Regions from separate parts of the Alteromonas sp. KC3 genome, predicted to be linked through region 3. Evidence: predicted binding sites of a transcription regulator. Region 3 holds the regulator's gene; each other region holds the start of a gene.

Region 1 (7,939 bases), 660 kb from region 3:
TTATGCACTATAACGGCTATATCACGGCAGAAATCAATGGTGCGCCAGCGCCGGGTTACTCATCTGACCAAGCAAAAGCCGCTATTGAAGAAATTTTGGCTGAAACACTGCCATTGGGCATGACATACGAGTGGACTGAATTAACGTACCAGCAAATTCTTGCAGGTAATGCATCAGCCTTCGTATTCCCACTCGTAGTGTTGTTGGTGTTCCTTGTACTTGCAGCACAATATGAAAGCTTGCGTCTGCCATTGGCTATCATTTTGATTGTACCAATGACATTGCTGAGCGCGTTAATAGGTGTGCAAGTTTACGGTGGTGATAACAACATCTTCACTCAAATTGGATTGATTGTACTGGTCGGCCTTGCCACTAAGAACGCCATTCTTATTGTCGAGTTTGCTAAAGAGCTGCAAGACAAGGGTATGGATGCGCTCTCTGCTATTAAAGAAGCGAGCCGTTTACGTTTACGTCCTATTTTGATGACTTCAATTGCATTCATTATGGGCGTACTGCCAATGGTTATCTCTACAGGCGCAGGCGCTGAAATGCGTCAGGCGATGGGGGTAGCAGTATTCTCAGGCATGATAGGTGTAACCTTCTTCGGGCTAATCCTAACCCCAGTCTTTTACTATTTGCTAAAGCGCAACGGTTAACTCTCCCGTCTACCCAAGCGTTGCCCTCTTAAGGGGCTCTTTAGGCCACTCATTTGAGTGGCCTTTTTTTTGCCTTAATTCGCCTCAACTAGCCTTATTTACACAATAAAAAGGGTGCTATTGTTGATTAAACTTGGATAAGTATTAAATGTATTAGGGAGTTAATCGTGAAAGTAGGTGCAGCAAGTATTATTGCAATAGGAATGATTGTCGCGTTAAGCGTACTTGGTCTTCAGGTATCAGGCGCGATGAATGATATGCAGACGTGGGACAGAGTCGTCACTGTCAAAGGCCTTTCTGAAAGAGAATACATTGCCGATCAGGTAATTTGGCCCATTCAGTTTGTTGATGCGGGTAATGACCTGCCTGCACTGTACGATCAAATTGAAAAGAACAGTGCCAAGGTATCACAGTTTTTACAAACCAAGGGAGTCTCAAGCGAAAGCATCACCATTGGGAAGCCGGAAATTACCGACAAGCTAGCCCAACAATACGGCGGTTCTGACAGAGCGCCTTTTCGTTACAGTGCTATTCAGACTGTGACAGTATTTTCTGAAGATGTGGAAAAAGTCAGACTGTTGATGCAACAAATTGGTGAATTGATCAAAACGGGGATTGTGTTGTCTGATCAAAGTTATCGCGCCCAACCAGACTATGTATTTACGCGCTTAAACGAAGTTAAACCGGAAATGATTGAAGAGGCAACACTCAATGCACGAGAGGTCGCTGAGAAATTTGCAAAAGACTCGCAAAGTACGTTAGGAAAAATCAAGCGGGCTAATCAAGGGCGGTTTACCATCAGTAGCCGAGATAGCCATCACCCTCATATCAAAAAGGTAAGAGTAGTCTCCACCATCGACTATACGCTCATCGATTAGCGCTAGGCGTGCTATGCTATTAAAAAACAACATGCAAACAGTGCCTTTATTTAGGTGCTGTTTATTGTTGTTTGACGGGCATTGCAATGAAGCTATCACTCAGTGGAAGCTTAATAACCCTGTATTTCGCGTATCGATAAATGAGTGTATCGCATGTCAGAACAATCACCACAGTCTAAGCAGCTGGAATTTTTTGAAATTCCCAGTCCCTGTATTGGTGTATGTGAGTCTGGGCCGAGAGGGTTTTGTAAAGGTTGCTTTCGAAGTCGAGACGAGCGCCTGTATTGGCTTAAGGTGGACGATGCTACCAAACGCCAAATAATCAGTGCGTGCGCTAGACGAAAACGTGCGGTACTTGCAAGGGCGAGAAAACAAGGTGAATCAAGTTCAACTGATGAACTAGCCCAGTATAATTTATTCGGTGATCTATAAATACGTAATACGTGTTTAAGGGTAGGGTCAACCAACTGATAGATGTATAATGTCATTGTATTGGCAAGTAACCTAAGTGAGAGTAATTAGATGTCGATAGAAAAGTACGTTGCATTTGCGGCGAAATCTTTTGCGCTACCTGATATATGCGTGCGATTACGCGCAGTACTAGATGACCCGCGCTCTACGGCGGATGATTTAGGAAACCTTATTAGTGTTGATCCTTCATTAACTGCTAAAGTGTTGCGCCTTGCTAACAGTTCACTTTTTCGTTTTCCCTCTCAGATAGAATCCGTTTCAAAAGCAATCAACGTGATTGGCGGTGAGGCGCTCTACAATATTGTTGTTGCAGAAACTGCAGGTACTGCATTTAAACACTTCGAAACCAAATACGTTAATATTGATAAACATTGGTACTCTTCGGTGTATTGCGGCATGGTGGCAAAGAGCCTTGCCATGCGACTGAATATTCGTGGTGCAGATCGCTTTTTTGTTATGGGTATGCTGCAAAACTTAAGTGAGTTAGTGGTGGCAAAACGTGCTCCAAAGCGCTATGTCGCTTACTTAGACAGTAAAAGCAGTGGATTACCAGATGAAGGGCAACGTGCGCATTTTGGTTTTACGTTTGCACACTGCAGCGGTATCATATTGCAAAATTGGAACTTACCCCTTGGTCTTTCTCAGCCCGTTACGCACATGAACGACGGTGATCATCAAGCCTCTGATATCGATGTTGGTGTCCTTGCGCTGGCAAATAAAATTACAATTAGCCAGCTAGAACAAGAAATGTACGGTGATATTGAACTTTTTACTTCAGAGATAGCCAATACAGTAAGTCTAGATATGGAACTGGTTAGAATATCTGCAGAGTACGCGGAAATTGAAACTGCAAAAGTGGTATCTCTAATTCAGTGAGCAAATAAAATCAGAATTATAATGCTAGCGTCAAACCGCTAGCATGCTCTTCCAACGGATGGACGTAAGCAAGCGCCAACATAGGCGTAATATAAAACGAAGCTCGACGTGTATCTCAATATGTTTAATAAAAAATTTATACCGCGCTTAGTAGTGTGTTTAGTTAGTTTTTGCCCCGTTTTTTCACTTCAGGCCAAAGATCTTATCCAAACGCTTTATCACGCTGACTTTACCCCAGATACTGACGATGAAATTCCGCGTTTTTCTTTGGACGGCGAGTTAGGGATCCTGCTTAACTCTGGTAATACGTCTGCAGCGAGTATAAAAGCCGCAGTTAATGCTGACCATGAAACTCAGCAATGGAGTAGCCTTTATTTCGCTGAGCTGCTTTACAAAGAGTCGGGCACAGCAACAACAGACCGAGAAGTGAGCGCCCAGCGGTTTTATACCAGTGCCCAATTTGACTACAAGCTGGTAGCAAACGGGCGACGTTTGTTTATGTACGGCGACTATGAAGACGACAAGTTTACCGGTTACGACCACCGTGCATCCCTGGCCGCGGGGTGGTCGCAGCGCCTGTGGCGTAATGAAGATAGTGAGTTTCGTTACAGTATTGGCCCAGGCTACACATTTATACAAGCTGAGGAAGACAATGATAACTTGGTGAACGACGGTATCATTGTGCGTGCGTCAGCAGAATATCGTTATCGCTGGAGTAGCGGAGCGAAGCTTCGTCAGTTTGTGAGTACCGAAGCGGGTGAAGAGAATACCAAATCGCGCTCAGAAACCTCGCTCTCTGCCAACGTATTTGGCTCGTTGGCCATGAAGCTTTCCTTTATTCTTAACCATGAGACAGACACCGCTGAAGACGTAGAACCACTCAGTACGGAAACGTCAGTGGCCTTGGTATATCAGTTCTTTTAGTCAATTAGTGTAAATTCGTCTGATTGCTCGCAGTTTTTATGGCGATGTCATTGACGGATAGAATGAGAAATGTACACTTCGCAGCAATGTTTATCAGGCCGCGCTTGGCGCGACCTTTATACTCTTAATACAAAAATTCGCGTTACACCGCCTTGCAGTTCAAAAGGTTTCGTGTGTAACAAATGGAACGATAATCAATAGGATTGTTCAATGAAAAAGCACGCGCTTGCATCTTTAATCGCACTTTCACTTTCTTCAACCGCTTTTGCTCAAGACGATGAAGTAAAACCATTCACAATGGAAGGTGAGTTAGGTTTTATCTCAACAACGGGTAACACTGATACTACGTCTATCAATGCAGGTATTACCGCAAGTCAGGAGCTTGAAAACTGGAGCAATGACTATGCTATTGAAGGTTTGTACCGCCAAGAAACGGTAGAAGGTGATGATGGCGAAGACGAAGATGTAACATCAGCGCAGAAGTTCTTTGCATCTGCTCAGGGTAACTACAAATTGGAAAACCCTGACAATCGATTATTCGTGTTCGCGTCATACGAAGATGACCGTTTTAGTAACTTTAATTACCAGTCAACAATTGCAGCGGGTTGGAACCAAAAAGTGCTTCAAACTAAAAAGCACACACTAGAGTACTCAATCGGTCCGGGTTATTCATTTGTAGAAACTCAGGAAGATGAAAGCCAGAACAGCGTCATCGTTCGTGCTTCAACTATTTACTCATGGAAAATTTCAGATACGGCGAAGTTCACACAAACAGCCAGTACCGAAGTGGGTGAAGAGAACACGAAGTCACGTGCTGAATCAGCGCTTACTGCGACAATTAGCGGTAACCTTTCAATGCGCTTATCTTTCAAGCTAGATCACAACTCGCAAGTCGCAGAAGGTGTCGAGAAGCTTGATACTGAAACAGCGGTTAGCTTGGTGTACAATTTCTTCTAAGCCAATAGTGGCTAATTGTTAAATATAAAAAACGCTGCATTTGCAGCGTTTTTTGTTTAAAACGTGGTGCCCAACAATTAATGAAGAATACGGGTTTTTATTGTACCTTCAATTTGTTGCAATTCGGCCAATGCCTCATAGCCACGGTCTTCTTTTACATCAACTACCACGTAACCAATTTCAGCATTGGTTTGTAGGTATTGCGCTTCTATATTGATACCTTTTTGCGCAAATGCTTGGTTAATTTGCGTTAAAATACCAGGCTGGTTTTTGTGAACATGCAATAGGCGCGAACGTCCAGTGTGCTCTGGCAACGATACTTCAGGGAAGTTAACCGCAGATAACGTAGAGCCGTTGTCACTGTATTTGGCCAGTTTACCCGCTACTTCAATGCCGATATTCTCTTGCGCTTCTTGTGTGCTACCACCCACGTGCGGCGTTAGAATTACATTATCGAATTTACGCAAAGGAGACTGAAATTCTTCGGTATTCGACTTAGGCTCAACAGGGAATACGTCGATAGCGGCCCCGTTTAAATGGCCACTCTCAAGCGCATTTGCCAGCGCATCAATATCTACAACCGTACCGCGAGATGCATTAATCAATATGCTGCCAGGCTTCATTTGCGCCAGTTGTTCTGCCCCAATCATATTCTGTGTTGATGGTGTTTCTGGTACGTGAAGAGAAACCACATCTGACGTGTTAAGAAGCTTTTCGAGCGACTTAACTTGGGCTGAATTGCCCAGTACCAGTTTATCTTCAATATCAAAAAACTGAACGCGCATACCCAAATGTTCGGCAAGTATGCTCAATTGCGTACCAATGTGACCATACCCAATAATACCCAGTGTTTTACCGCGTGCTTCATAAGAACCAACCGCTGTTTTTTCCCACTCGCCACGGTGCGCTTTTGCATTTTTGCTGGGCACTTGACGCAATAGAAGAATAATTTGGCCAAGTACTAATTCTGCTACAGAGCGGGTATTTGAGAACGGCGCGTTAAATACGGGAATACCTCGGCGCTGCGTTGCTTCAAGGTCAACTTGGTTTGTACCAATACAAAAGCAACCAATGGCTACTAGCTTTTGAGCTGCTTCAACGACTTTCTCTGTAATTTGGGTACGCGAGCGAATACCAACAAAGTGGGCGTCTTTGATTTTCTCAATTAGCTCATCTTCTGGAAGCGAGGTTTTAAGAAACTCAATGTTGCTATAACCATTACTTTTAAGGGTTTCCAATGCACTTTGGTGAACGCCTTCTAGCAATAAAATTCGGATTTTATCCTTCTCTAATGAAACTTTGCTCATGAACTCGCTATCTCTCGCTGATGTAATGTGGGCAATAACTACTTTTTTGTAGGGTTGCTACCAGTATGTATTCACCACTAGGGCCGCTTTATACGTTGAGTGGTCTTAACTCACTTCATTATGATAGGCGTCTTCGGTCATCTTCAAGGCCATCTAGACGTCTAAACGAAAGCTATCAGAAAATAGCCAAAGATAAAAGTAGTAATTGTGCTAACACTGCACCCAGCGTGTGCGCGCAGTGTCTGCAAAAAGGCTATTTATATGTATCAACACCCGTATCGGTAGCAGAAAGGACAATGTCTGCGCCACGAAGCGCGAATATACCGTTCGTTACTACACCTGGAATATTATTGATTTTTTGTTCAAGCTCTCGTGGGTTTAAAATTTCAAGATTGTGAACATCAAGAATTACATTGCCATTGTCGGTGACCACGCCTTGTCGATATTCGGGATCACCACCAAGTTTCACTAACTCTCTTGCAACGAATGAACGTGCCATCGGAATAACTTCAACAGGCAGTGGGAATTTACCCAAAACAGGCACACGTTTACTCTCGTCAACAATACACACAAACGTTGTGGCTGCACCAGCAACAATTTTTTCACGGGTTAATGCTGCGCCACCACCTTTTATCATATGCTTGTGCTCAGTCACTTCGTCAGCACCGTCGATATACACAGAAAGGTCACTTACTTCGTTAAGTTCGAAAACTTCAATGCCCAGTGCTTTCAAGCGCTCGGTAGATGCTTCAGAGCTTGATACTGCGCCTTCTATTTGGTGTTTTATTTTGCCGAGTTCTTCAATAAAAAAGTTAACTGTTGAGCCTGTACCAACACCAACAATACTGTCTGGTTTTACATAGGCAATAGCCGCCTTTGCCACGGCCTGTTTTTTTGCATTCTGATCCATAGGGTTACTCTCTGGGTATTTTTGCTTGCAGTGTAACCGATAAAATAACGTGAACCCACCTAAACGAGTGGATATTTTGACAAGAACTTAAAAAATGAAAAACGCAGCAAAAGAAGTTTTGCTGCGTTGGGGGAAAGGTCAATATGCCCTTGTGCTTACGCCTTAGCTTCTGGCAGTCTTAATTGCATTTGTTGAGGCACTAGCTTTAATACCCAGCGACGGCAGCTATGCCAATATGCTGAAAGCAGAAGCAGTGAAGTACCAATGCACAGACCTGTGATAGCAAAGCTTGAAGACACCATGCCAAAGTCTTCCATAAGTGCTGAGAAGGTGTAAACCACATAGGTCAGGGCCGAAACCATAATGGCACGACGGTCAACGGCGATAGATATGATGGCAAGTAGCACGTACAGAGCCAAAACAATAAGCGAGATAAACAGATCGCCGCTACCTTCAAGCACGCCTAGACTTTGAAATATAGGGTGTACAATCATTGGCGCCGAAATAAGGTGCAGCCAAAATGCAACGTCTGAAGCGCGAGTTTGTCTTGCTGTGTCTTTGCTGTCCCAATACATAGCTAGGCCGAAGATCACTAATCCAAACGCCAAAATGAAGTGGTTAATGTATAGCAATGTTGCTGGGAACATATAAACAACGGTAGCAACAATACCAGCCGTTAGTGTTGCCGCTCCAGCCGCTACGGTAATGGGCACTCTAAAACGCATCCAATGGGCTATTGCACCAAAGGTAGTTAACAACCCTGAGCCTATGAACGCAATTTCTTTAACTTCAGGTCGAAATAGAATAGGAATGGCAAACAACCCAAGTAGGAATGAAAGCAGTAATGCAATTGCAGGTAGTGCCATACGACGTTTATTCACGAAGTATTCGGCAAGTATCCAAGAGCCAACAGCCAGAGCGATACCACCAAGAGGAGGTGTTACCGCAAATCCTAACCAA
Region 2 (7,939 bases), 1.7 Mb from region 3:
ATCCATGTTGATATCGATGATCTGTGCACCGTTTTCAACTTGCTGCCTAGCAACATCAAGTGCTGCTTCATAGTCGCCTTCTAAAATAAGACGTTTAAATCGCGCCGAGCCTGTGACGTTGGTACGCTCGCCGATATTAATAAAGGTAGAAAATTCTGCGCTCACATGGCCTCCTAATGTACAAACGGCTCTAGGCCCGACAGACGCATTTTGGGTTCAAATTCAGGAATACGGCGCGGTTCCACGCCTTCTACTGCTTGCGCAATTTTTCGAATATGATCAGGTGTACTACCGCAACATCCGCCCACAATATTCACCAAGCCCGACTGTGCCCACTCTTTTAGGTGTTCGGCCATTTCAGGGCCTTCCATGTCGTACTCACCAAACTCATTCGGTAGGCCAGCGTTAGGGTGTGCTGAAATTAGGCATTCACTGATGGCCGCTACTTCATCAACATACTGTCTTAATAAATCAGGGCCAAGTGCGCAGTTGAGACCAAATGAGAACGGGTTAATGTGGCGCATTGAATAGTAAAACGCCTCAGCAGTTTGTCCTGATAACGTACGACCAGACGCATCGGTGATAGTGCCTGACACCATCACGGGCAATGATGTTCCCAACTTATCGAAAACCGTTTCAACTGCGTACGCAGCCGCCTTTGCATTAAGCGTATCGAAAATAGTTTCCAGCATGATAAGGTCAACACCGCCTTCAATAAGTGCTTCGGTTGATTCGCTGTACGCTTCTACTAGTTCGTCGAAGGTGACATTGCGTTTACCGGGGTCGTTAACGTCCGGCGATATAGACGCAGTTCGATTTGTTGGACCAAGCACCCCCGCAACATATCGCGGTTTATCAGGTGTTTTCGCAGTATATTCATCTGCCGCCTTTCGCGCTAAGCGTGCAGCCGCTAAATTAATATCGCGAGAGTGGGCCTGCATGTCGTAGTCTGCCATTGCAATCGTTGTGGCATTGAACGTGTTGGTTTCAATGATATCGGCACCCGCTTCGAAGTAGTCGCAATGTATTTGATAAATAATGTCAGGCTGAGTAATGACGAGTAAGTCGTTGTTGCCTTTAACATCGCAATGCCAGTCAGCAAATTGCTTACCTCTATAGTCGGCTTCTTCCAGTTTGTGACGCTGGATCATGGTTCCCATTGCGCCGTCCAAAATAAGAATGCGTTTTTTAGCAGCCTCGCTGAGCGTTGCTCTAGCGCTAGAAACTATCTTGTGACTCACGTGCTACCTCTTTGGCTGTGATTTTTCAGCAAGCTGATTAAGATCATACGGGGTGGTCTGGTAAACGTAATAGTTTAGCCAGTTAGTAAACAACAAACTACCATGAGAACGCCATTGGACAATAGGCGATTTCGACGGGTCATCACCTTCAAAGTAGTTCTTGGGAATCGCGGGCGTCTGGCCCGCGGCGATATCTCTAAAATATTCGTCTTTAAGCGTATCTGGGTCGTATTCAGGATGTCCCGTTACAAAAACCATGCGCTTATCATCTGATGCCACAATATAGGCACCCACCTCATCCGACTCTGCCACTACACTCAAACCATCAACACTGTTGTACTGCCAAGTGTCAATATGACCGTAGCGAGAATGTGGTGCGTAAAACGAGGGGTCAAAACCACGTAATAGTTCATTATGAGGGTCATTAACCTGATGCCGATAGACGCCTGAGAACTTTTCTTCGCGAAGCTGTCGCGTGATACCATAAAAGTGATACATGGCAGCATGGGCAGCCCAACATAAATATAGCGTAGAATTCACATGACGTTGTGCCCATTCGAGTATGGTGGTCATGGTATCCCAGTACTTTACTTCTTCATAATCAAGCAGTGCTAACGGAGCCCCGGTTACAATCAAGCCGTCGTATTTCTTATTCGCAACACTTGAAAAGTCATGATAGAAGGCGTCCATATGAGATTGTGGTGTATTTTTGGGCGCTTGATTGTCTATACGAATTAAATCGACATTTATCTGAAGTGGCGTATTAGATAGCAAACGAAGCAACTGTACTTCGGTTTCAATCTTATTTGGCATTAAGTTAAGTATGCCCACTTCAAGAGGTCGAATATCCTGATTTGCCGCTCTATCCATATCCATGGTGAATATATTTTCACCTAACAACACATTTTGTGCGGGCAATTGTTCAGGAATACGTATTGGCATAACAGGCTCCAGTCATAAAACGCTATGACTGTATTGTGACTATTACCAAGAAGATGTCAACATCTTTACGTCTAGACGTCTAAACGCCCTTTTGAAGTAGTATGGTGCTTTATGGCGTTTGTCGATGAACCATCATCAACATTTCCGCTTCGGCACGAGGGATATCACAAGCTTCAATGATTTCATCAATGCTTGCCCCTTGTTTAACGAGTTCGGCTGCTCGCTGATAAAGCCTTAAGGAGGGGTCTTGCAGTTTCTGTTCACGAAGTTGATTTTCTAACTCCGTTTGTTTTTCATCTAACGATTGAAGGTGGCGGGTAATCACTAAACTCCGCGCCTGCGCTTCCGATTGCTGATTATTTGCACTATTAGCGAGGGCTTCAATACGCGATAATTCAGCGCTATGAGATGCAGCCAGGTTATCTAAATCGGCACGAAGACGGTTGTGCTTCACTGTCAAAAACCCAACCATCAACACAAGTATGCCAATGATCACTATCAGAATTAAGTCAATTGCGGTAGGCGCTACAAGCTGCCAATCCATGGGCATAAAACCTTTGAAGAAATGAAAAAAGGCACTAACAGTGTAAGTTAGTGCCTTAAATTACTAAATGTTACTTAGCTCATCCCATTCTTCATCGCTAAGCAGCTTATTCAGGTCAACAAGGATAAGGAGTTCGCCATCGCGGTTGCTCACTCCCTGAATAAATTTAGCGCTTTCTTCAGTGCCAACATTTGGTGCACTGTCGATTTCAGAAGATTTCAGGTAAACCACCTCAGCAACACTATCTACCAAAATACCGACCACTTGCTCGTCAGATTCGATAATGACAATACGTGTGTTATCGGTAATTTCAGTGGGTGGCAACCCAAAGCGGGCGCGTGTGTCAATGACAGTAACCACATTACCGCGCAGGTTAATAATACCTAGCACATAATCAGGTGCACCGGGTACAGGGGCTATTTCGGTATAACGCAATACTTCTTGAACTTGCATTACATTAATACCGTAAGTTTCTTCACCTAAGCGATACGTTACCCATTGAAGGACTTCGTCGTTGCTGTCAGTGGCATTGTTATTTGTACTTTTGTCGCTCATGAACCTGGCTCCCAATACTATGGCGTCTGGTCGTTACTGCCTAAGCCTTTGTTAAGCATAGATATTAATTCTTCAACGTCAATTAACGCGCACATTTTTTCTTTAACCATCCCGGCTAACCAAGGACGCTTACCTGTGGACTCGCGCCATTTAACGTCATCACTTGTTAAACTGACCGTATTAACGAGCTTTTCACTCGCTAATCCCCACGCACTCTCACCTAACATTATAAGATATCGGTAGTTTAGCGATTGTGCGAGGTTTTCGTCATATTTTTCTGGCATTACCCATTTTGCTGAGTCAACAACATTCAGTTTAGACTCTCTGTACAACATTACACCCATAAACCAATCAGGCTTGCCGAATAATGGGCCAATTTTTTCAATCTGATGAATACCTCCAAGTGTAGTCAAAGGTACTGCTAATGTTAAACCTGCAACCTCAAAGAATAACGCTTGGAAATGAGAACCGAGACTATCCTTTAGTGGTATTTTTGCAGGCGCTACATATTCGCCCGCCTTTTCGTCTTCTTGAGAACGCGTTTCAGTGACGGGAACTTGCTCATCACTGTGGCTACTTTCTTGTTCTGGTTCCGCTAAAAATGAGGTAACGTCTTGTACAATTTTCTCTTGCTCGTCATCCACTGTATGAAAGCGCGTGGTAGCGCTTAGTGCCTCTTCGGCCATTTTTTGGGATGCTTGCTCAAGCAATCTAGCCGTACGCGCAGTAACATCTTCCGGTGTTTCTGGCTCTTTTAGTAGGCTATCAAGATATGCCTCCATGACGTCTTCACGGGCAAAAGGCGATTGCTTGGTCATTCTTTGTTACTTCTCCAGCACTTTTAATAATTTTGCATAAGCCGATACACCGCGCGTCTTGGGATACGCCGCCGAAATTGGCAACTGAACTAAGCTTGCATCTCTGAAATGAGTATCAACAGGAATAACACCATGCCAAACCCGCTCGCCATAATCATTCATCAACCGTTTTCTTGATGCCAAAGCCGCGTTGGTGCGCTTATCAAACATCGTTGGAATGATAATGGTATCAAACGTTTTATCTAGTGAACGCCCCATTATTTCCATCGTGCGTATCATTCTATCGAGCCCCTTTAATGCAAGGTACTCGGTCTGCGTTGGCACTATTACCTTATGACAAGCCGCCAACGCATTCACCATCAAGACCCCTAACACTGGAGGGCAATCTATAATGGCTACGTCAAATTCGTTCTCTATTTTAGCGAGTGCTTTTTTCAACACTAGCCCCATTCCCTGCTCGCTCCCCATGGTTCTATCAAGCGTAGCTAGGGCCATGGTTGCAGGTAAGACATAAAGATTGTCGATTTTCGTAGGACTTAAACAGTCCATTACGTTATCGGCGGTTATGTTATTAGATTTAATAAAAATATCGTAAACAGAATGACTTGAAGCTTCAGCGTCGATACCAAAGTAATAGCTTAAGGAAGCATGAGGGTCGGTATCGATCATCAATACCCGCTTGCCTTTTTGCGCAAGCAACCCTCCAAGGCTTACCGTAGTGGTTGTTTTACCTACGCCGCCTTTTTGATTTGCTACCGTCCACACTTTCATGTCTATTATTCCATTACACGCTTGTCTAGCGCATTTCAGATTGTATACAGCTACTTATATCGTCGATATTGATACTCTTAGACGATATATTTTCTACCGCCACAGCTTGAGGCATGCCATATACGACACAAGAATCTTGATCCTGCGCCCAAATGGTCGCCCCTAAACCTTTAAGCGTGCGACAGCCTTCTCTTCCGTCTGCGCCCATGCCTGTTAATATTACGCCAAGTACATCACCGCCATAAGCGCGAGCAATTGAGCTAAACGTTAAGTCAACACTGGGTTTGTAACTTACTTTATCGGCAGCACTGGCTTCGACAATGGTAATCGTTTTGTTTACACCGGCAGATTCAATGATCATTTGCTTGCCACCCGGCGCTAAGTACGCGTGTCCCGGTTTAAGTACATCGCCAGTTTCGGCTTCTTTTACACTTATTTTGCAATTGGAATCTAAACGCTGAGCAAACGCAGACGTGAATGTACCCGGCATATGCTGAACAAGGACAATTGGATAAGGGAAGTCTGCAGGTAGCGGCGACAATACCTTCTGTAACGCGACAGGCCCTCCAGTTGATGCACCTATTGCTAAGCACTTATAGTGCTTGCCGCTTGGCCTTACCGAAGACACCGTTGGCTGTTTTGCCGCGTCTTTACGGCCAGACAACAAACCTGAACTTCTAAAAAAAGCCGGTTTAGGCGCATTTTCTGGAAGGCGTCTTGTTTCTACAGAGCGCATAACAGGGCGTTTAAGACCAACACCGCGTCGCGCAATAAGACGAACTTTTGTACACAATAAACGTGTCGCATCTTTTCGATCTTGCGCGATGTCTTCAAATTTCTTTGGCAGAAAATCGAGTGCCCCCGCTTCTAACGCATCAAGTGTGGCTTGCGCGCCATGATGGGTTAGCGAGGAAAACATCAGTATAGGAGTTGGACGCTTCTCCATAATGGCTTTTACCGCAGAAATTCCATCCATGATCGGCATTTCCACGTCCATTGTTATTACGTCTGGAGTGAGGGTTTCTAACTTCTCGAGCGCATCTCGCCCATTTCTCGCTTCGCCTACTACTTCCAACTCTCTATCGGCATCGAGAATTTCTTTCACTCGACGTCGATAGAAAGTAGAGTCGTCCACGACCAGGACTTTAAAGACCATGGATTACTTTTCCTATTATTACAGCCCTACTTTATGGGCTTACGGGCGTAACGCTTCAGTAGACTCGGTATATCCAAAATAAGTGCAATACCACCATCAGATGTTATTGTCGCACCAGCCATACCCGGCGTGCCCTGTAAGAGCGCATCTAACGGCTTAATAACCACTTCTTCTTGACCAATTAATGCATCAACCACAAAGCCGACTTGCTGCGTTCCAATCTGTACCACAACAACGTGTCCTTTTTCTTTATCGATGTTCTTAGGACCACGAATCAGCCATTCCCCAAGGAAGAACAGCGGAATAGCTTTGGAGCGGACAATCATCGTCAGCTGACCATCAACCGTATTGGTTTTCTTGATGTCCATGTTAATAATTTCATTAACTGCACCAAGCGGTAACGCAAAGGTTTGTTTGCCTACCACAATCATTAAGGTTGGAAGTATGGCTAGAGTAAGCGGTACTTTGATGTCTAATCGCGTACCTTTACCAAGCTGCGAGTCGATATTAACGGTACCGTTTAGTTGGTTAATCTTGGTTTTAACCACATCCATACCCACACCACGGCCCGAAATATCACTAATTTCAGTTTTGGTTGAGAACCCAGGGGCAAAGATAAGATTAAAAGCTTCCACGTCTGACATACGAGCTGCAGCATCTGCATCAAGCACACCGCGGCTTATCGCAATTTCTTTAAGCTTTTCGGGATCCATACCTTTACCATCGTCTTCGATAGTAAGAAGGATGTGATCGCCTTCTTGTGATGCAGACAGCTGAACCGTCCCCATGCGCGGTTTACCGGCCGCTGCGCGGTCATCAGGCATTTCAATACCATGGTCCACTGAGTTTCTCACCAAGTGAACCAACGGATCGGCCAATGCTTCAACCAAGTTCTTATCTAGATCGGTTTCTTCACCAACCAACTCAAGGGTAATTTCTTTCTTGAGGCTTCGAGCGAGGTCGCGTACAACGCGGGGGAATCGACCAAATACCTTTTTGATTGGCTGCATGCGGGTTTTCATCACCGCGCCTTGCAAGTCGCCTGTTACAACATCAAGGTTAGCAATAGCTTTCGACATACTTTCGTCATTGCTATTAATACCCAAACTAATAAGGCGATTTCGAACCAATACCAACTCGCCGACCATATTCATAATTTGATCTAAGCGCTTGGTGTCAACACGCACTGTAGTCTCAGCCGGAGGTGCTGCTGGTGCGGCTTTTTTATCGTCTTTTTTGGGTGCTTCTTTCTTCGCTGCCCCAGCAGGCGCTGGAGCAGGAGCGGCTGCTGCAGCCTTTTGCGGCGCTGGACCAGCCTTAGGTGCTGCTGGCGCTTCGCTTTTCGCTTTGTTAATCGCGTCGGTAGCCGTTTTATCTACCACTGGCTCAGCGGGCGTTGACGATTGTTTGGTAGGACCTTGCCCCGAACCATGCAATTGATCAAGTAGCGCTTCAAACTCGTCGTCAGTAATTTCTTCATCGCTTGATGCAGATACCGGTGCCGCTGGCGCAGGTGCTGATGCAGGTGCTGCATCTTCGCTACCGCCAAATTGACCTTTACCGTGTAAATCGTCAAGAAGCGCTTCGAATTCTTCATCGGTGATGTCATCGCTATCACCGCCTGCGCTTGGTGCAGGTTCAGCGGCTTTCGCTGGCGCTGCCGCTTTTGGTGCAGACTGACCGGGAGCACTTGAACCATGAAGTTCATCTAGCAAGGCTTCGAATTCATCTTCAGTGATTTCATCAATGCCACCACCGTCACTTGACGACGATGTAGGCTCTGACTCTTCAATAACAAGTTCAGGCTCATCCTCAACCTCTGCAGGCTGAGTTGCACTGGGTGCAGTATCGCCAAAGATATTTTCGTCAGGAGATTCTGGGCGACTTAGTTTGTGTAATAAGTCGACAAGAT
Region 3 (7,939 bases):
TAACACTCAATGACTTAAGATAAGAATAAGGTGCACCTGCGCGCACCTTATGAAATGTTAACTGTGAGAAGACGTTGTAGCAAAACTTTTGTGTAAAAAGCTATTTATCCGTTCCCGCGCACTCCAAGCATGTGACAAATGGCATAGCTCAACTCACTGCGATTAAGCGTGTAGAAGTGAAAATGCTTAACGCCTTCTTTTGCCAACACTTTAACTTGGTCCATGGCAATGTTGGCACCAATAAGGTTACGTGTTGCTTGGTCGTCCTCATCTAATCCGTCGAACATTTTATGTAGCCAACCTGGTACGTGCACATTGGTAAACCCGGCAAACTTCACCAAAGTTTGGTAATTGGTAACAGGCAATATACCTGGCACTAGGTCTAGGTCTACACCTGCTGCGGCGGCACGGTCTCTAAAGCGTAAGAATACGCTGGTATCAAAAAAGAACTGTGAAATGGCTTCAGTGGCACCCGCTTCAGCTTTGCGCTTCAAATTCAGTAGATCGAATTGAGCGTTAGGTGCTTCAGGGTGTTTTTCAGGATACGCTGCAACTGAAATGTCAAAATCAGCCACGTCTTTTAGCAATGCGACTAAGTCTGACGCGTACATTTCTGTTTTATCGACTCCCGGTGGTAAGTCACCACGCAGGGCAACAATACGGCGAATACCTGAGTCCCAGTAATCTTGCGCAATTTGCTTTAATTCCTCACGGCTTGCATCAACACAGGTTAAATGCGGCACAGCAGCTACGCCTGTTTGTTGTTGAATGCGCTTTACCACATCGTGTGTTCTATCGCGCTCGCCACTGTTTGCACCATAGGTTACTGACATATAACTTGGTTTTAGCGGCGCAAGACGCTCAACTGATTTCCAGAGTGTTTTTTCCATGGCTTCGGTTTTTGGTGGGAAAAACTCAAAAGACACATCAATATCACGCAGCTCTGATAGTGACTGATTTAATGCATCGATACCCTGTGCGTAAGAAACCATGGCTTATTCTCTCAAAATAGTAATCATATAGACGTTTAGACGTCTAAATTAAAGAATATATGTCTAGACGTCAAGAGGTTTACACTGCTCAATTGACCTTTTCGTGAACTTGTTTAGAATTTCTATTCATAACATAAATAAGAGTAGACCGAGTTAGTACAATGGCAGAATGGAACGGTAAATATATTCACCCCTACGCAGAGCATGGTAAAAAGAGCGAACAGGTTAAGAAAGTCACTGTTTCTATACCCATTAATGTGCTTAAAGCGTTGACAGACGAACGCACTCGTCGGCAGATAAACAATTTACGACACGCAACCAATTCAGAGTTGCTGTGCGAAGCATTTCTACACGCATTTACAGGGCAACCCCTGCCCAATGATGATGATTTGAGAAAAGACAATCCTAATCGCGTGCCGGCAGAAGCTAGACGAATTATGGAAGAGATGGGCATTGACCCTAGTTTCGAGAATGACGTGACAGAAGACGCGTAAGCGAAGACTAATCAATTGTTGGCCATAGATAATAAAAACGGCGCTTAAGATAAGCGCCGTTTTTATTAGAGTACGAGTAAATTGTTATTCAGCATTTGGTGTTTGCACGATGCGCGCTACACCAGACTCAATAGCGGCTTTTGATACCGCAGACGCGATACGTTCACACAAGCGAGGGTCCATAGGCTTCGGGATAATATAGTCCTTACCAAACGTTAAACTCTCACTTTTACTTGCCGCAAGTACCTCTGCTGGCACCTCTTCTTTAGTGATAGCGCGCAGCGCTTCAACCGCGGCCACTTTCATCTCATCGTTAATGGCTTTAGCACGCACATCCAGTGCACCACGGAAGATGAATGGGAAGCACAGTACGTTGTTTACTTGGTTCGGGTAGTCCGAACGGCCAGTGGCCATAATTAAGTCTTTGCGTACTTCGTGCGCAAGTTCAGGCTTTATTTCTGGGTCTGGGTTTGAACAAGCAAACACAATTGGGTTTTCAGCCATTAATGCTAACGTTTCTGGAGGCAGTACATCTGGACCAGAAACGCCTACAAATATATCGGCGCCTTCCATTACGTCTTCAAGGGTGCGCTTGTCGGTATTATTTGCAAAGAGCTTTTTATGTTCGGTTAAATCCTCGCGACGAGTGTGAATAACCCCTTTTCTATCGAGCATGTAAATACGCTCGCGCTGCGCGCCGCACTTAATAAGCAGCTCCATGCATGCAACAGCTGCTGCGCCTGCGCCCATGCACACTATCTTGGCGCTCTCTATCGACTTACCTTGAATTTCAAGGGCATTAAGCATACCCGCAGCGGTAACGATAGCTGTTCCGTGTTGATCGTCATGGAACACAGGTATATTACAGCGCTTGATAAGTTCTTGTTCTATTTCAAAACATTCTGGCGCTTTGATATCTTCTAAGTTGATACCGCCAAACGTGTCTGCAATGTTGGCTACCGTGTTAATAAACTCTTCGGTAGTTCTGTGCTTAACTTCAATATCAATGGCATCGAGTCCAGCGAAGCGTTTAAACAAAAGCGCTTTACCTTCCATTACAGGTTTAGATGCTAAAGGTCCAAGATTACCCAGTCCTAAAATAGCAGTACCGTTACTAATAACAGCAACCATATTGCCTTTCGCTGTATACTTATAGGCATTATCAGGATCTTCAGCTATTTCTCTGACAGGCTCGGCAACGCCGGGACTATAGGCGAGTGCAAGATCGTCAACGCTATCAGCCGGGGTAGAAAGCTCCACGCGAATTTTTCCCGGCGTGGGTTTAGCATGGTAATCAAGTGCGCGTTGTCTAAAATCTGACATGTAAAATGGTATCCTTAGATGTAGGGTTCATCGGTGTCTTCGCTCACGCCTTGTACGCATTTTTATCGTTGTTATTGTTAATGTTACAGCAAGGGTTACACGACGTTTTTGTTAGAATTAATCCAGCCTTAGCTGGTGCACAGGCAATAGTAAGGTATTATTCACAAAATTAATACTCACTATATCGCTTGTTGATCGCAACTCTAACACAGCCTTTCACTGTGTACATATCTGATCAGAATTCTCATGTACCAATGTAGGTGACGCGTACTTATTAGACCAGTAATATAGCGCTATAATTGCCATTCATATGATTTATTAATGGCATCGACCTCATACGTATACTGTATTTTTAAATGTGGGGGAGGTGGGTAACAAAAACAGTCTTATGCAGTTGGCTGTAATCGTTCAGGAGAAGTATTTGTGACTGATAGAAAGCTTGTTAACGTGCTTACTGATGTGTGCGAAGCGGCTAAGAAAGACGGTGTTGGCTTTGTGTGGCTTACCCACACTGGACACTGGCGTGCGCCTCATGTCGTTGCGGTGTTTCAAACTGAGTCGCAGCGCAACGCGGCAATTACCTCGCAGTGGAATATGGACTTTATAAACAGTGTGAATATTGCTTTAGAGAGTATTAAGTCTCAGGCTGCTTCAATACGTTTTGATAGCGAGGAAAAATGTCAACGGTTGAGTGGTGGCAATTGGGACAGGCATTTGCAAACTCATCACTTGCATTAATGTCTAGGCAATAAAAAAGCGCCATATAGGCGCTTTTTTAATATCGATACCGATAAAGGTAATGGGCTTATTTTTTGCCCAATGCACCGAAACGCTTCTTGAAGCGATCAACACGACCACCAGTATCAACGTTACGTTGCTTACCAGTGTAGAATGGGTGACAAGAAGAACATACGTCTAGGTTGATGTCTTTACCCATTGTTGAACGGATTTTCATTACGTTACCGCAAGAGCATGTTGCAGTGATTTCAGCGTAGTCTGGGTGGATACCTTGTTTCATGGGATTACCTCACATAATAAGGCCGTATCGCTATACAACCCGAAGTTGCACACCATACGTAACTTTATATTCAAATGATAAGTCGTTCAAAGAACAGCCTATCGCAAAAGAGCGGCGCATAATAAAGGAAGGCCGTGTATTGATCAAGCGGTTTTTGTATGGCGAATGAGCAGGGCAACCTGTATCATCAGCGGTTGCTTGTAACACGTGTTTCAAAAGGCTGACAAAAATCCACTATGGCATTTATTCAAGTCGCAGTACCTGCACCATTAAGACAACTATTCACTTACACGCATATCGCATCACTAGATAAAGGCGTGCGGGTGGTGGTGCCCTTTGGGCCACGTAAACTCGTTGGTGTGGTTGTAGGTACAGTGCAAGAAGCGCATGTGGAAAATGTTGAAAAATTAAAGCCTATTGAAGATGTCATTGATGATAGGCCCATCATTGATGATGTACTGCTTAAAATGGCGCAGTGGCTATGGCAATACTATCACCACGCGCCGGGCGAAGTATTACACGCCATGCTACCGGTACTGTTGCGAAAAGGTGAATCTCCTGACCCTACAGCACAGGAAATGTTGGTATTAAGCGAACAAGGGCGTGCTGAGAGTGCAGATACACTATCCCGAGCCCCTAAGCAAAAAGCATGTTTTGAAGCGCTTTTAAAGTCACAACTACACGCTTCTCAAGCTAGAAAGTTATATGGCGCGCCCGCGGTAAAGGCACTAATTGATAAAGGAATGGTGACGCTTGATGCCATGGTTCCCACCTTCATCGAGCATGGATGGCTTTCTACACTGCACATAGGTGAGAAGCCTGTGCCTGATACCGAACAGTCGGTTGCTATTGCGGCGCTCAATCGTCAGCACGGCAGTTTTGCTGTTAGCTTACTTGAAGGTGTGACCGGAAGTGGTAAAACGGAAGTTTACTTGCAGGCCATTGAGCCATTGTTAAAAGAGGGCAAGCAAGTACTCATACTGGTGCCCGAAATTGGGTTGACCCCGCAAACGGTTGCGCGTTTTGAAAAACGTTTTGGTATTGAAGTGGGCGTATTGCATTCACAAGTACCTGATAAAGCGCGTTTGCATGTTTGGCAGCGCGCACGTGCGGGTGAACTGGGTATTATCATAGGAACGCGGTCTGCCATTTTTACGCCGCTCAAACACCCAGGCATGATCATTGTAGACGAAGAGCATGATGAATCGTTTAAGCAGCAGGATGGTCTGCGCTATCACGCCCGCGACCTTGCAGCGATGCGTGCAAAACAGCATAACATACCGTTATTGTTAGGCAGTGCAACACCAGCGCTTGAAACCCTCAATAATGCGCTTAGTAATCGCTACGCACATCTTCAGCTAACGAAACGAGCAGGTGGCGCATCAAGTACGCATCAGCATGTGCTTGATGCGCGCGATCAACCCATTCATTACGGCATTTCGCAAGGTCTACTTACCATTATGCGTCAGCACATAACAACGGGAAACCAAGTGTTGGTGTTTGTAAACAGGCGAGGCTATGCCCCAGCAATGCTCTGTCACCATTGCGGTGAGACGGTAATGTGTAAGCGATGCGACAGGCCCTATACCGTGCACAAGGCGCAGAATCGTTTGCAGTGCCACCACTGTAGCAGCACTCGCGCAATGCCAAATAATTGCGAAGCGTGTCATAGCAGCGAGCTAGTCACTGCAGGTACGGGCACAGAGCAGGTTGAGCAAGGTTTAGCCTCACTGTTTCCTGGGGTAAAACAAGTACGCATAGACAGCGATACTGTTCGTGGCAAAGATAAACTTCATCAAACGCTAGACGCGATAAACAAGCGCGAGTACCAACTATTAATAGGTACTCAAATCTTGTCTAAAGGACATCACTTTCCTCACGTTACCTTGGTGGCTGTGCTTGATTGTGATGGCGCTTTATTTAGCGCAGATTTTCGTGCGCCTGAAAAACTTGCGCAGTTGGTAACCCAGCTGGCGGGTAGAGCGGGGCGTGCCAGTAAACCAGGAGAAATGTGGTTTCAGACCCATAACCCTCAACATCCGTTACTGCAAGACTTGGTGCACAATGGTTATGGGCATTTCGCGCGTCATGCATTAATGGAGCGTAAAGCGGCTAGGTTGCCGCCTTTTATCAGCCAGTTTGTTATTCGAGCGGAAGCAACTGACAGCGCACTGGCGTATCGTTTCTTACAAGGCAGCAAAGCAATTTTCTCACAACAGCAGGCAATTGAAATGAATGGTCCGTTTCCTTGTTTAATTGAGAAACGACAAGGGCGTTTTCGATTTATGTTGGTGTGCAGCCATGAAAAACGCGCGCCACTGCACAGTGCATTAAGACTCGCGCTGCCCTTTTTACAGGCGTTGCCACAGGCGACGAAAGTACGCTGGTCAGTTGATATCGATCCAACTGATTTCAGTTAGCTTGTTGCGCAGCAATGCGATAGAATTTTTATCAGCGATAGTGCGCATCGCTTGTATAGCTAACTTCGTTTTACATTATTTTAATTGGTATACGACGTTTCTTACGACAACGAAAAACGATAACAAGTAGGAATTTTGCCAACTATGGCCCAACGCGATTATGTCTCTCGTGGACGCTCTACACAAAAAAAGAAACCTGTAAGCCAAGGTAAAAAACCTGCGGCTAACGCACAGATGAATTCGTCTGCTTCTCCCAAACTACCTATTATCCGTTTAGTTGGCGTGTTTGCGCTTGTTATTGGTTTTGGCGCGTTCTTATGGTCTATCAAAGACAATGTGGAAGAAGACGTTGATACACAAGCAGCTCGCCCTGTTGCACCTACAGAAGAAGCTCTACCAGAATTACCTGAAGAAGAATGGGAATACATTAAAACCCTACCTGGCTACGAGGTAGAGGTTGAAGTAAAAGAACAAGAAAAGTCAGACAAACGCTACTTAATGCAGTGCGCATCATTTAGAACCCGTGCACAGGCTGAAGAAATGAAAGCGAAAATTGCGTTTCAAGGGTTAGAAGCGCTAATACGTCACAGTACAGGAAGTAATGGCGATTGGTTTAGAGTGATATTAGGTCCGTTTGAGTCTAAACGCGACGCTGAAAAAGCAAAACATAGCCTGCGCAAAGTGAATATAGCAACGTGCCAGATTTGGTACTGGAACTTATAGGTCACTGTTCACCTAAATAAGCCGGCAGAAACGCACCCCAAAGCAAAAAGGAATAGCAAAAAGGAATAATAAAAAGGACGTAAAAATGAATAGCCGTACGCACAATGCCGGCAGTGTCGAGCAAGGTCCTGACTATTCGCGTTATAGTGTAGAGGACCTTGAAGATGTGCTGGAGAATATCGATCAACGCGCTTATCCAGACCGTTACGCGGCGGCGCAAGCTGCACTTGCACAAAAGAAATCATCCGCAGAAATGTATAAGGGCGAACAGATAGAAGGTGAGGATAGCGACAAACCTCTAGTCAAGCCCAAATGGTCAGAGCGACATGTTGTCACTCGATGCTGTGACATCATAATACTTGTGTTATTCCTCGGGCCAATAATGACGCTTTTCACCGACTTTAGTGTGGCAAATCGTTGGTTGGATAACTCCTCGTGGGCAATATATGCACTAACCCTATTGGTAGGGTGGCTATGGTACACCTCGCTCTATGTCGATAAGCTACAACTACAGCAATTAAATAGCAGTGTGCGCGGTAAAATATCCATAGTGACAATGCCCTTACTGGGTGCGCTCTTTAGTTTGTTCTTAGTGGATGATACGTTGCCCTATCTACTGCATAGCGTTTCTGCTTCTCATGTGGCAGAGCATAAAGTGAAGTATCGAAAAGGGGATGCTGCAAAGCATTGTCGCTACAAAGTGCTGCTTGAGGATACCAAAACCTTGTCTCATGACAGACTGTGCCTAGCCGCAGAAGAATTCAAACGCTTGCCTCGAAAAGGTACGTTAGTGCTGAAAGGTGCCGAAAGCGCTTACGGGTTTAAAATTGAATCTTATCAACTGTCATATCGTTAATTGACGTTGTGAACTGTTATTCCCAGCTCGTTAGTCGCAGCTCTTTAGTCCTATCTGTTAGTCGATGCCGCTTGGCGTAAGTACTGCAAACTCAGCTAACCCTGAGCGAGCAT

The links. The regulator MetJ, encoded in region 3, represses methionine synthesis genes. The targets are predictions, from matches to a motif close to TAGACGTCTAGACGTCTA.
Region 1: the regulator MetJ is predicted to act here: its motif matches at 6,216-6,233, upstream of serA (phosphoglycerate dehydrogenase).
Region 2: the regulator MetJ is predicted to act here: its motif matches at 2,248-2,265, upstream of metA (homoserine O-acetyltransferase MetA).

What each region holds. Positions count from the first base shown of each region.
Region 1 covers NZ_AP024235.1:3,351,722-3,359,660, reverse strand. Annotated here, with positions in the region: gene JN178_RS14910 (efflux RND transporter permease subunit) at 1-656, shown strand, start outside; gene JN178_RS14905 (SIMPL domain-containing protein) at 824-1,534, shown strand; gene JN178_RS14900 (DUF1289 domain-containing protein) at 1,688-1,966, shown strand; gene JN178_RS14895 (HDOD domain-containing protein) at 2,057-2,881, shown strand; gene JN178_RS14890 (DUF481 domain-containing protein) at 3,002-3,805, shown strand; gene JN178_RS14885 (DUF481 domain-containing protein) at 4,016-4,762, shown strand; gene serA (phosphoglycerate dehydrogenase) at 4,840-6,069, opposite strand; gene rpiA (ribose-5-phosphate isomerase RpiA) at 6,323-6,979, opposite strand; gene JN178_RS14870 (hypothetical protein) at 7,135-7,939, opposite strand, start outside.
Region 2 covers NZ_AP024235.1:1,169,486-1,177,424, reverse strand. Annotated here, with positions in the region: gene metH (methionine synthase) at 1-165, opposite strand, end outside; gene JN178_RS05235 (homocysteine S-methyltransferase family protein) at 174-1,241, opposite strand; gene metA (homoserine O-acetyltransferase MetA) at 1,245-2,183, opposite strand; gene JN178_RS05225 (DUF2802 domain-containing protein) at 2,293-2,727, opposite strand; gene JN178_RS05220 (chemotaxis protein CheW) at 2,791-3,282, opposite strand; gene JN178_RS05215 (chemotaxis protein CheW) at 3,300-4,100, opposite strand; gene JN178_RS05210 (ParA family protein) at 4,107-4,871, opposite strand; gene JN178_RS05205 (protein-glutamate methylesterase/protein-glutamine glutaminase) at 4,897-6,027, opposite strand; gene JN178_RS05200 (chemotaxis protein CheA) at 6,054-7,939, opposite strand, start outside.
Region 3 covers NZ_AP024235.1:4,010,979-4,018,917, reverse strand. Annotated here, with positions in the region: gene metF (methylenetetrahydrofolate reductase) at 105-992, opposite strand; gene metJ (met regulon transcriptional regulator MetJ) at 1,154-1,486, shown strand; gene JN178_RS17705 (malic enzyme-like NAD(P)-binding protein) at 1,571-2,809, opposite strand; gene JN178_RS17700 (hypothetical protein) at 3,233-3,547, shown strand; gene rpmE (50S ribosomal protein L31) at 3,615-3,827, opposite strand; gene priA (primosomal protein N') at 4,064-6,247, shown strand; gene JN178_RS17685 (SPOR domain-containing protein) at 6,392-6,970, shown strand; gene JN178_RS17680 (hypothetical protein) at 7,056-7,826, shown strand; gene JN178_RS17675 (substrate-binding periplasmic protein) at 7,884-7,939, opposite strand, start outside.